3 regions of the Cobetia sp. 1CM21F genome follow, and region 1 is predicted to be linked to each of the others. Evidence: predicted binding sites of a transcription regulator. Region 1 holds the regulator's gene; each other region holds the start of a gene.
The links. The regulator LexA, encoded in region 1, represses DNA repair genes until DNA is damaged. The targets are predictions, from matches to a motif close to TACTGTNTANNTANACAGTA.
Positions count from the first base shown of each region.

Region 2: the regulator LexA is predicted to act here: its motif matches at 1,885-1,904, upstream of umuD (translesion error-prone DNA polymerase V autoproteolytic subunit).
Region 3: the regulator LexA is predicted to act here: its motif matches at 2,469-2,488, upstream of dinB (DNA polymerase IV).

Region 1 covers NZ_JALNTQ010000002.1:1,014,594-1,018,764, forward strand. The annotation lists gene MSG32_RS10005 (L,D-transpeptidase) at 85-627, opposite strand; gene MSG32_RS10010 (TetR/AcrR family transcriptional regulator) at 627-1,304, opposite strand; gene lexA (transcriptional repressor LexA) at 1,871-2,500, shown strand; gene MSG32_RS10020 (hypothetical protein) at 2,618-2,857, opposite strand; gene MSG32_RS10025 (DUF6586 family protein) at 3,110-3,589, opposite strand; gene topA (type I DNA topoisomerase) at 3,589-4,171, opposite strand, start outside.
Region 2 covers NZ_JALNTQ010000002.1:246,746-250,916, reverse strand. The annotation lists gene MSG32_RS06695 (Y-family DNA polymerase) at 121-1,395, opposite strand; gene umuD (translesion error-prone DNA polymerase V autoproteolytic subunit) at 1,404-1,865, opposite strand; gene MSG32_RS06685 (glutamate carboxypeptidase) at 2,127-3,362, shown strand; gene MSG32_RS06680 (putative quinol monooxygenase) at 3,475-3,786, opposite strand; gene MSG32_RS06675 (CoA-acylating methylmalonate-semialdehyde dehydrogenase) at 4,013-4,171, opposite strand, start outside.
Region 3 covers NZ_JALNTQ010000001.1:500,011-504,181, reverse strand. The annotation lists gene MSG32_RS02095 (YrbL family protein) at 48-665, opposite strand; gene MSG32_RS02090 (Na+/H+ antiporter family protein) at 996-2,342, shown strand; gene dinB (DNA polymerase IV) at 2,507-3,565, shown strand; gene purU (formyltetrahydrofolate deformylase) at 3,684-4,171, opposite strand, start outside.

The DNA of each region.
Region 1 (4,171 bases):
CGGCCAGCTGCGCCCCGGCAAGGGGCTGTCACCCAGGTTCCGGTGACAGCTCATGGAGGGTATCAGACTCGGGCACCAACGCCTTCAGGCATGCAGCAGCACCGGGGTGCCGGGCACAGCCTCGGCAAAGAGTCGCAGCAGGTCGTCATCACGCAAGCGAATGCAGCCGTGGGACGCCGCTACCCCCATGGGCTCCGTGCTGGGCGTGCCATGAAAATAGATGTAGCGGCGCAGGCTATCGACCCGCTCGCCGCGGGCATTGCGACCACGATTGACGCCGGGCTCGCGGCCGCTGAGCCACAGAATGCGCGTCAGGATCCAGTCACGCTCAGGATGCTCTAAGGCAAGCTCGGGCGTGAACACCTCGCCCGTGAAGCGCCGGCCGCGATAGACGGCGCCACGCGGATTGCCCGCCCCGATGGCGGCACGAATCACATGCCAGCCGGTTGGCGTGCAACCGCTGCCGTCGAGCTCGCCGATACCGTTGAGGCCGCTGGAGATCGCGCAGGCATGCACCAGCGCGTCAGGGTCAGCCGCGGGGGGCGGCGCATCACGACTGCCACTCGGCGCGTCATTGCGTATCTCAAGGCTCTGGCGCGAGAGATCCACCGCTACCCAGCAGGCCATCAGCTGGCCGCCTGGGTGACCGCCTCACCATCTCCGAGCGTGGCCGGCAACGGCGCTGCCATCGCCGCGACCACCACCGGCCGCATGTGCTGGATCAGCTCGCGCACCGTGGTGTGATGGCCGTACTCGGCCTCCTCGATATCGCGCAGCGCATCCAGGCCCGAGAAGGTGAATATCACGCTGCCGAGCATGAAGTGCAGACGCCAGAAGCGCTCGTTGTCCGGCAGATCAGGCGTCGCCAGCTTCAGAAGCTCGGCGAAGCGGCTGAAGACCGTGCCGTAATGCTCGCGGATATAGCGCCGCATGTGGCCCTGACCCTGGGTATAGGCAAGCCCGAGCAGGCGCATGAAGGTACGCAGGCTATTGCGCTCGGCCGGCACCTCCAGCACGGTACGCGCCATCACCTCCAGCAGGACCTCCAGCGGCACCTGGCGCCCGGCGTATTGCTGCTCGACGCTGTCGAGTGCCGCGTGGAAACGCTCACTGAACGGATCGAGATAGCGTGCGAAGACCGCCTGGATCAGCGATTTCTTGGAGCCGAAGTGGTAGTTCACCGCCGCCAGATTGACCTTGGCCTTGCTGGTGATGTTACGCAGTGAGGTCTCGGCGAAGCCGCGCTCGGCGAACAGCACCTCGGCAGTATCGAGGATGCGGGTAACGGTATCAGTCTGGGCCATGGGCGGAACCCTTGTCAGGTAGAAAAGGACTGGAGTCGTAGGTCACGGCGCAAGCCCCGCGCGGCGACTCTCTCATGAGGTGGTGCAGGTTCACCGCAAGGCGCGTTCGATCATGACACCCGTGAGCACTACCATCGGCGAACATTCGTTTGAAACACTTTGATTCTAGCGCGCCATGCCATGACTGACAATTCTCTCGCGTTTCAAACGCCAGAGGTTTAGCCAAGCCTGATATTCCCTCAGCGCTGACCATCCCGATTCAAGGGCTCGTCATGCTCGGTGACTGACCACCCCGCCAGAGCCAGGCCGGGTTCATTTCCAGACATTCATCTCCAGACATTCACCTCCAGACATTCACTTCCAGACATTCCCTTCAAGAAAGAATGCCTCGGATATCGGCAGGAAAAGTCGCCAGACAGCGATATCCCGTCGACTACCTGCCCTTTGAGGCCACCACGCAAGCCACGATGCCTTGCATGACCGCCATGACTGGATACAATGACAGTTGTATGGATGCACACCCCGTGCCGTCAGCTCAAGATGCCGCCCAGGCCAAAGGCAATGCCATGACCCAGCCGCTTACTCCGCGCCAGCAGGATGTCTTCGACTTCATCATCAAGACCATCAAGTCCTCTGGCTACCCGCCGACGCGGGCCGAAATCGCCCAAGCGCTGGGCTTCCGCTCACCGAATGCCGCCGAGGAGCATCTGCGTGCCCTCAAGCGCAAGGGCGCCATCGAGATGGTGCCGGGCACCTCACGCGGCATTCGCGTGCCGTCGCTGGCTGACGTCGACGACAGCGCCAACGATGGCCTGCCGGTGATCGGGGAAGTGGCCGCCGGCAGCCCGATTCTTGCCAGCGAGCATATCGACCGTCATTGTCCGCTACCGAGCGACTACTTCTCGCCGGCTGCCGACTACCTGCTGCGTGTACGCGGCGTGTCGATGAAGGACGTGGGGATTCTGGAAGGTGACCTGCTGGCCGTGCACCGCACCAGCAGCGTGCGTGACGGCCAGATCGTGGTGGCACGTCTGGGGGATGAGGTCACCGTCAAGCGCTTCCGCCGTGACGGGCATTACGTGTGGCTGGAAGCCGAGAACGAGGACTTCTCGCCGATCAAGGTCGACCTGCGCACGGACAGCCTGGAGATCGAGGGTCTCGGGGTGGGCGTCATCCGCGATGGTGGCCTGCACTGAGACCTTGACCAGCGGCGCTCTTCTCGCAAAGCTCTGAGCAACAGAAAAGCCGCACGCATTGCACAAAAAAACCCGCCTCAAGGCGGGTTTTTTTGTGCGCGAAGCGCGAGCGATGAATCAGTGCACGATGCCTTCTGACTGCTCGTCCTCGTCTTCTTCGCCATCCCAGAGGCGAGTCCGGGTGATGGCGTGGTCGATCATCTCACGCGCGACCTCGAAACGATTGTCACGCAGCAGATCAGCGGCCTCGTCCGAAATGCGAATGCTGAGCAGCGGCTCACCTTCGCTTTCCGCGGCGCGCAGAATCACTTCACCATCTTCCATTTGCACAATTTCAAGTACGGCGGGATCGGACACGTCATTCCTCCTGCACGGCATCTCGCGAGATACCGGCGTCGTTGTAATCGTCAGCGCGACGGCTGGCAAGCCCGGCACCGTGTTGCCATCAGCGACGCAGAAAAAAGTACGACCACAGCCAGAGCCATGGTCGTACCGGAGAATGCAGGGCTTGCCACAATGCGATCAGTCTAGCACCCGTGAAGGCGAAACGTCACCCGATTGCCATGCGCCAGTCATCACCAGCGTGCAGCACCAGATCAACGCCTTGACCTACCACTCGACACTCGACTCGCGCAGCTGCGGCAGCAGCGCCTTGAATGCCGTGATGGCGGCGCTGAGACGCTCGGCCAGCGAGGCGCTCGAGGCTGCCGCGATGATCAGACCATCACCACGCGAACGCGATTCCTCGCGGCGAGCGACGCCGCCCTCTTCATGCAGGCGGGTCACATCCGCGACCAGCTCAGACAACCAGCTGTCGGGGCGCTCCAGCAGGCTGCGCAGCTGCTCGACCTCGGCGATGGGCGTCGGCGGCGACGCCAGGCGCTCGCGCCAGCTACCCTGCGGCCAGCGCGCCGTCACGGCACATTCTTCCAGCAATGACGCCAGCGCCAGCTCCAGCAGGGCGAGCGCGCCCTCTTCACCGGCCATGCGACGCGCCACGGCATGCTCATCGTCGCCAGAGGCTGCTGACTGGGCCAGCAGCAACTCGGCCTGATACAGCAGCTGATTGGTACGGGCACGCTGGCTCATCAGCTCTTGGCTCCCTTGCGCTTGTCCTCGACGACCCAGCGGCCGTTGTCGTAGGTGGCCTTCCAACCGGTCGCCTTGCCTTCCTCATCGGTCATGACGTACTGAGCCTTGACCTTGCGCGAGAAGCGAATCTGCGCCGGACGTCCGTCCGGGTCCTGATCCGGGGCCTCGAGAATGAAGTGATACTTCTCCGGCAGCTCGTCGGCATGCGCCTTGAGCTCCTTGACCAGCGGCGGACGCGTCTCGCGATTCTTGGGGAACTGACTGGCCGCCAGGAACAGGCCACTGGCGCCATCGCGCAGCACGTAGTGGTCCTCGACCTTGACGCAGGCAAGTTCCGGCATCGGAATCGGGTCCATCTTCGGCGGCGCCACTTCACCGGACTTGAGCAGCTTGCGGGTGTTCTTGCAATTCTCGTTGGTGCAGCCGAAGTACTTGCCGAAACGCCCGGTCTTGAGCTGCATGTCGGAGCCGCACTTGTCGCACTCGATCACCGGGCCATCGTAGCCCTTGATGCGGAACTGACCTTCCTCGACCTCATGACCGACACAGTCCGGGCTATTGCCGCAGACGTGCAGCTTG
Region 2 (4,171 bases), 770 kb from region 1:
GCGCGATATCTACGCATTCACTCCCTTCATGCCTTCTGCGGTATGAGCGCCGAGGAAAGGGATTGTATTGCTGATGGTTGTGGCGGTCGAAATTGCGCTCAGAGCTTTCGGCCAAGCCCACTAACGCAACCGCTTCAATTCCTGCCAGTTGGTGGTGTAGCGGGCGCTGCGGTGGGCGCAGCGCAGTTGCCAGGCGGCGTCGGGGCGTGCGACGCCCAGGCGCACGGTGCCGCGGCCCATCTTCTGATTCATGGCGTCCAGTGTCGCCATCAGCTGCTGACTGCGTTCACGCCTGGCGATATCCGCTTCGTCGTCGAGCAGCGAGAGTTGCTCGCGTGGCTGGTCGATGAGATCGAGTAGCATCACGCCAGCCTTCATGAAGCGATAGCCGCGCAGGTAGATATGCTCCAGCGCCTGTTGCGCGGCGGCGAGTATCTCGCGGCTGTCATTGGTGGGGGCGGGCAGTTCGACGATGGTGCTGGGTGAGTATTGCGGCAGGTCGGGTCGGTGGCGATTGCTCTTGAGGAAGACCAGCACGGCGCGTGTCAGGCTGCCTTGATGGCGCAGCTTCTCGGCGCCGCGCTGGGCATGCTGGCGGATGGCGTCCCTGAGTTCATTCAAGTCACCGGTCATGCGCCCGAAGGAGCGCGAGGTCATGATGCGCTGGCGGGCGTCATCGGCATCATTCATCTCGAAGCAGGGCGTGCCTTGCAGTTCGCGTGCGGTGCGTTCCAGTACCACGGAGTACCGCTGGCCGATGGCGCGCGGGTCGGCGCAGCGCAGGTCCCAGGCAGTGTGCAGGCCTTGCAGTGCCAGGCGTTCGACCAGTCGTCGGCCCACGCCCCAGACATCGCCCAGTGGCGTGTCGGCCAGCAGGCGCTGGGTGCCGACTTCATCAGGTTCCAGCACGCAGACACCGCCGAATTCCGGACGCTTCTTGGCAGCGCGATTGGCCAGCTTGGCCAGCGTTCGAGTCGGCGCGACCCCGACACATACGGGAATGCCGGTGAACTTGCGGACATTGCGGTGCAGGGTGCGGCTCAACGTCAGCATCGAGTTGCGATCAAAGCCATCGAAAAGCACGAACATCTCATCGATGGAGTAGGGCTCGACCCCGGCGGAATATTCCTCCAGCACCTCACGCACGCGCGCCGACATGTCGCCATACAACTCATAGTTGGAGGAGAGCAGGTGGATGCGCCCCTCACGGACGAGTGGCTGTAGCTGGAAGGCGGGGGTGCCCATCTCCACGCCCAGCGCCTTGAGTTCGTTGGAGCGCGCGATCACGCAGCCGTCATTATTGGACATCACGCCGACAGGGCGGCCCTCCAGGCGCGGGTCGAACACTCGCTCGCAGCTGGCGTAGAAGTTGTTGCAGTCGACCAGTCCGATCATCGGCGTATTCATACCGCGTATTCGTGGATGACGGAACGCACCACCCCCCAGACCTGGCATTCGAGGTCGAAGATCGCGACCGGCGGATACAGAGCATTGCCGGAGCTCAGATAGGGGCGCTGACCGATCAGCTCATAACGCTTGACCACCACCTCACCCTCGACCAGTGCCACCACGATATGCCCGGGGCGGGCATCGATGGAGCGGTCTACCACCAGGGTGTCGCCCTCATAGATGCCGAAGCCTTCCATGCTGTCACCCGCCACCGTCATGAAGAAGGTCGCTGCCGGACGCTTGATCAGCCGCTCGTTGAGGTCCAGCGTGCGCCCCGCGTAATCCTCGGCCGGCGAGGGGAAGCCGGAAATGCCAGCGCGCCCCGTGATGTGAGGGTGCGGCAGCGCACAGGGCTCCGGCGCTGGATGAGGGCGAGCCAGCGAGGCGTGGGACGGTTGAGCGGCAGATACGGTCATGGGTGGGGTCTCCTTTCGATACTGTATTCATATACAGTATCGGCGCTGAGAAGCCCTCAGGCAACCGATAATCCCTGCGAGTGCTGCACATTCACGAGACGCAGATCAGATGAGGTGCACCTGTGTTCAATGGTGGACGGCAGGTAAAGCTGCTAGCGGAAAAAATTTCCCGGTAGGCCTCGCGTTTGCGTTTGCCTGATATCCGCCTTACCTTCGTTATTCCTTATATAACAATATTAGAGGTGGAAAATGCGGCTTCCGATGTTGGCGGTGGGTTTGGCATACGGTATGTGCAGTGTCGGTGCGCAAGCGGCGGACTATCAGGATGTGCAGGATGCCGTCGAGCAACAGCGAGCGCCTCTGCTGGAGACGCTGGAAACACTGGTCAACGTGGATTCGGGAACGGACTACCGTGAAGGCTTGAATGACGTTGAGGCAATGCTGACCCAGCATCTCGAAGCGCTTGGCGCACAGGTGGAAACGCACCCTGCCAAGACCTATGGCGGCAATACGATTGTCGGTCGCCTGCAGGGAGATGGCAGTCGCAAGATCATGTTGATGATTCACTACGACACCGTCTTCGATGAAGGCGCCGCCACGGAGCGTGCCTTCCGTATCGAGGATGGGCGTGCCTATGGCCCGGGCGTGGGCGATGCCAAGGGTGGCGCAGCCGTTATTCTGCACAGTCTCGAGGCGCTGAAGTCGCTCGGGTTTGATGACTATGGCCAGGTGACGGTTGTCTTCAATCCTGATGAGGAGAAGGGCTCGCCGGGCTCGCATGACCTGATTCATGAGCTATCGGCAGATCAGGATGCCGTGCTGGTATTCGAGCCTACCTTCGCTGACCCGGGAGTCGATGCCGTCACCGTCGTCACCAAGGGCATCAACTATGCGTTTCTCGAGGTGAAGGGCCGTGCCTCCCATGCCGGTGGCGCACCAGAGGAAGGGCGCAACGCCATCATGGAGCTGTCTCATCAGCTGCTGCAGTTGAATGAGCTTGATGATGCGGACAAGGAGACGACGCTCAACTGGACGATCGTCGAGGGCGGCGTCAAACGCAACGTGATTCCGGAGCATGCCAGGGCGGAAGGTGATATGCGCTACTTCGATAGCAGCGAGTATCAGCGTGTCCTGGAAGAAGCGCAGGCCATCACGAAGAACCAGTTGATCGATGATACCGAAGTGGAGTTCCACCTCGAGAAGGGGCGTCCGCCGCTGCCTGACAATCCGCAGAGTCAGCAGCTGGCCGAGCAGGCCCAGAAGATCTATCAGGAGTTGGGGCAGACACTGCAAGCGGTCGAGATCGGTGGCGGCACCGATGCAGCCTACGCCTATCATGCAGATTCCGATAAACCGGCAGTGCTCGAATCCCTGGGTCTCGTCGGCGGCGGCTACCACAGCGATCAGGAGTTCGTGCTGGTCGATAGCGTCGTGCCACGCCTTTACCTGACGACACGCATGATCATGCAGTTGTCCGAGGATCAGCCGCAGGAGTGAAACCGGGATTGCAGCGGTAAATGATATGCCGTCATGACAGCAAACCCGATAAAAAAGCCCGGCCTCCGGGAGGCCGGGCTTTTTTGGGTCTTTCCCAATGCTGTTCTGGCTATCAGCCCGCCGGGCTCAGGATGCGAATATCGCCATCGGCGATCCAGTCACCGGCGTTGTCGCGGAAGCGCTGCATGTGTTCGGTCTCACGGTGGGCCTGCAGCGCATCGTGGGACTCCCAGGCTTCCACCACCGTGATGGTATCGGGGCGTGGGTCGTTGTCCTTGTCGGCGGCGCGTTCGGAGTCCAGGCACGGGTGGTAGGCGTGGCAGCCATCTTCCTCGCGCACGGTGGGCGCGACGGCGCAGAGTTCATTGAAGACATCCTGAACGTGGCCTTCCTTGGCGGTAACGGTGGCGATTACCCAGATCATCTTGGCTCCTTGTGACGGTGCTGACCGCCGGTGTGGTCGGGATTCTCGTGATGAGATGTCCTGACTATGTGGAGCCGTTTCTGGCCACTGCAAGGGGCAGGGGCTGACTGCCGGCATGACCCTGCATGATGAGCACACGAAAGCGCCGGACAGCAGGGCTGTCCGGCGCAGTTGTCATCAGGCGATGATCCGCGTTCGTGATGGGTCAGAAAGCGAAGGCGATGGATCAGGACGGGAAGGCGAACTGGGCGCCTTCACGCAGACCGGCGGAAGGCCAGCGCTGGGTGATGGTCTTGCGGCGGGTGTAGAAGCGCACCGCATCCGGGCCGTAGGCGGACAGATCGCCGAACAGCGAGCGCTTCCAGCCGCCGAAGCTGTGATAGGC
Region 3 (4,171 bases), on a different contig from region 1:
CACTCTCGAGCGCCACCAGTATCGAAAGCTATCACCATCAGAGACATTCACCCCCACAGACGGGCTTCGAGTGCCTGATAATCCTTTGGCGAGAGCTGACCGCCCTTGACCAGCTTCTTGAGGAAGTGACGATAACGACGCGCGACCTTGCGCCGCGCCAGCCAGGCGACACTGGTCGCCAGCGGAATGAAGTCAGGATTCGAGATACCGTCGATCAGCCACAATCTGGGCGGCTGGTCGTCGCTGAACTGGACCACGATATTGCGATCATTGAGATCAGACGGAATCAACCAGCGTTTCTCGAGATAGCGATAGAGATTGGCCAGCTCGCTCACCAGCACCTCGGTGCTCAGGCGCTCGGGGGTCTCGAGATGCACCTCGCGCAGTCGGCGTGACGTGGAGCCGTCACTGTCGAGAATCAGATCGAAGACCAGCCCGAGCCCCTCGGCGGTGGCGACACTGCCGTGGTAGGCAGGCACATAGGACCAGTCGCGCATGCCACGTCTGACCAGGCCCTCGAAATAGCGTTGCTCGCGTTCATTCTGGCGGCTGCCCTTGTCAGGGTAACGCGGGACCTTGATGCAGCGATGGGGGTCGTTCGGGTCCTGATAGACACGCCGATCATTTCCCATGCCGATGACGCGGGCATTTTCCAGCTCCAGCATGCGCACTCCTGTTGAATAACGCCTGCGACTGCAGCCGCCGGGCAGCGTGGCATTCTACAAAAAGCCGTCATGGCACGCCAACTTGTGCCATTTGGCAGCGCCCACGTTCATCGGCCATTCAGCTTGCGTTGCCCTTCTGGTAAGATAATGCGCCGTTTTTGACGGCATTCAGGAGGAAGCCGCAGGAACACTGCGACAGCAAGGCATTCGTCACGAATGTACACGTCATGCGAGGCATTGCCCCGGGATCGGGTGGCCACGCACCCACAGTTCGCCCGCTCTGTCCGCAACACTCCCAAAGCTGGCACAACCCCACATAGAGGTACTCGCATGAATGCGGTAATTCTGGCCGTCCTGGTCATGGTCGGCCTGTCGTTGGCTCGCGTCTCGGTCGTCTTCGCGCTGGTCGCCGGCGCCCTGGTCGGCGGTCTGTTCAGCGGTCTGTCTCTGACCGACACGCTCGGCGCCTTCAATGACGGTGTCGGTGGCGGCGCCAAGGTCGCGCTGGCCTACGCCACCCTCGGTGCCTTCGCCGTCGCCCTGTCTCGCTCCGGATTGCCGGACCTGCTCGCCGCACGCCTGATCGGCCTGCTCAATGGCGAAAGCACGCCACGCCGCCAGACAGCCATCAAGTACGGCCTGCTGGGCAGCGTGACCCTGGTCGCGATTTCCTCCCAGAACCTGATTCCGGTCCACATCGCCTTCATCCCGATCCTGATTCCGCCGCTGCTGGTCGCCATGAACCGCCTGCGCCTGGATCGTCGTGCCGTGGCCTGTGCACTGACCTTCGGCCTGACCGCGCCCTACATGCTGCTGCCGGTCGGTTTCGGCTCCATCTTCCTCAACGACATCCTGCTGGCCAACATCAATGAGGCCGGCCAGTCGCTCGGTCTCGACGTGACCCGCGGCATGGTGCCGATGGCGATGGCGATTCCGGTCGGCGGCATGTTCCTCGGCCTGCTGACGGCGCTGTTCGTCTCCTACCGCAAGCCGCGTGACTACGCGACCCGCGAGATCAAGTCCAGCAACGTACCGCACCACACGCCCATGCACACGCCGTCCAAGAGCGGCCTGATCATGGCAGGCGTTGCCATCATCGCCGCCCTCGGCATTCAGCTGTATTCCGGCTCGATGATTCTCGGCGGCCTGGTCGGCTTCGCCATCCTCTCGCTGGGTGGCCTGTTCAAGTGGAACGAAGCGGATGACCTCTTCACGTCCGGCATGCGCATGATGGCGCTGATCGGCTTCATCATGATCTCGGCGGCAGGTTTCGCTTCCGTGATGAAGGCCACCGGCGACATCCAGACCCTGGTCGACGCCTCCTTCCACATCATCGGTGACAACAAGCCGCTGGCCGCGCTGGTCATGCTGATGGTCGGTCTGTTCATCACCCTCGGCATCGGCTCCAGCTTCTCGACCATTCCGATCATTGCCGCCATCTACGTGCCGCTGGCGCTGCAATTCGGCTTCTCGCCGCTGGCTACCGTCGCGCTGATCGGCACCGCCGCCGCGCTGGGGGATGCCGGTTCACCGGCCTCTGACTCGACCCTCGGCCCGACGGCCGGCCTGAATGTCGATCAGCAGCACGACCACATCTGGGACAGCGTGGTGCCGACCTTCATCCACTACAACATCCCGCTGATCGTGTTCGGCTGGGTGGCCGCGATGACGCTGTAATCCGCTGAGCATCAGTCTCGCGCCCAAGCGAGATGCCAGACATGCCAACGCCCGGCAGAGAGGACTCTCCTCACTGTCGGGCGTTGTCGTTGCGCAGCCGGCTCAGGCGCAATGAATGGGCACAGCTACTGGACAGCCATCCAGTCTTTTAGCATGATGCGCGCATGCGCAAGATCCTCCACGCCGACTGCGATTGCTTCTATGCCGCCGTCGAGATGCTCCGCCATCCCGAGTGGCGCGAGGTGCCCATCGCCATCGGTGGCCGCACCGAGCAACGCGGTGTCATCGCCACCTGCAACTATCCCGCGCGCGCCTTCGGCGTACGCTCGGCGATGTCGACTGCCCGCGCGCTGCGCCTGTGCCCACAGCTGATTCTGGTGCCACCGGACTTCGAGCGTTACCGGGCCGTTTCCGCCGAGATCCAGTCACTCTTCCATGAGCTGACGCCCCTGGTGGAGCCCCTCTCGCTGGATGAGGCCTATCTGGATGTCAGCGCCGTGACTGACTTTCAGGGCAGCGCCACCTGGATGGCGCGCTGGTTGAAGGAAGAGGCGCTCAAGCGCACCGGCATCACGCTTTCCCTTGGCGTGGCCGCCAACAAGTTTCTGGCCAAGATCGCCAGTGACTGGGAAAAGCCCGACGGCCTGACAGTGATCACGCCCGAGACCAGCGACGCCTTCATCCGCCAGCTGCCCGTCGGCAAGCTGCACGGAGTCGGCCCCGCGACGCTGGCGCGTCTGACACGCCTGGGCATCACCACCTGCGAGGACATGCGCACCACGCCGTTGACGACCCTGGCCGAGCACTTCGGCAAGTTCGGCACCCGCCTGCACGAGCTGGCACACGGCATCGATGAGCGACCGGTGCGTGTCGAGCGCGAGCGCAAGTCGATCAGTGTCGAGCACACCTTCGATCACGACCTGCCCGACCTGCCGGCCTGCCTCGAGCGCCTGCCCGCCCTGCTCGAACGCCTGACCAGCCGTCACGCCCGCCATGACCAGCCGGTGCTGGCCAAGCAGTTCGTCAAGATCCGCTTCAGCAACTTCGAGAGCACCACGCTGGAAAGCCTGCTCCCCGCCTCGACCACCACGCTGCCGAGCGCCAACAGCTTCGCCCTGCTGATGGAGCAAGCCTGGCAACGCGGCCATCGCCCTGTCCGCCTGCTGGGCGTCGGGGTGCGCCTCAAGGCCCGCGAGGACGCCCAGCAGCTGGGATTGTTCTAGCTCGCGCCAGGCGCGCCCCCCCATCCCGAAAACAACAAAGCCGGCACCTGAAACAGGTACCGGCTTCTTCGTCACGACCTCAGGTCGATGACAGACTCATGCGCTGAGCAAGCGGGGCTCAGGCGAAGACGATGGTCTTGTTGCCGTGGATCAGCACGCGATCCTGCAGGTGCCAGCGCAGGCCGCGCGCCAGCACTTTCTGCTCGACATCACGGCCGATGCGCACCAGTTCCTCGGCGGTATGACAGTGAGTGACGCGGTGGATGTCCTGCTCGATGATCGGGCCGGCATCCAGTTCTTCGGTCACGTAATGGCAGGTCGCCCCGATCAGCTTGACCCCACGCCCGAAGGCCTGGTGATACGGCTTGGCGCCCACGAAGGAAGGCAGGAAGCTGTGGTGGATGTTGATCAGACGACCGGCATAGCGCTCACACAGACTCGGCGGAATGATCTGCATGTAGCGCGCCAGCACGATGCAATCGGCTTGGGATTCTTCCACCAGACGCTCGACCTCGGCAAAGGCCGGCGCCTTGTCATTCTTGTCGACCGGCACGTGATGGAACGGAATGCCGTGCCATTCCACCAGCGAGCGCATGTCATCGTGGT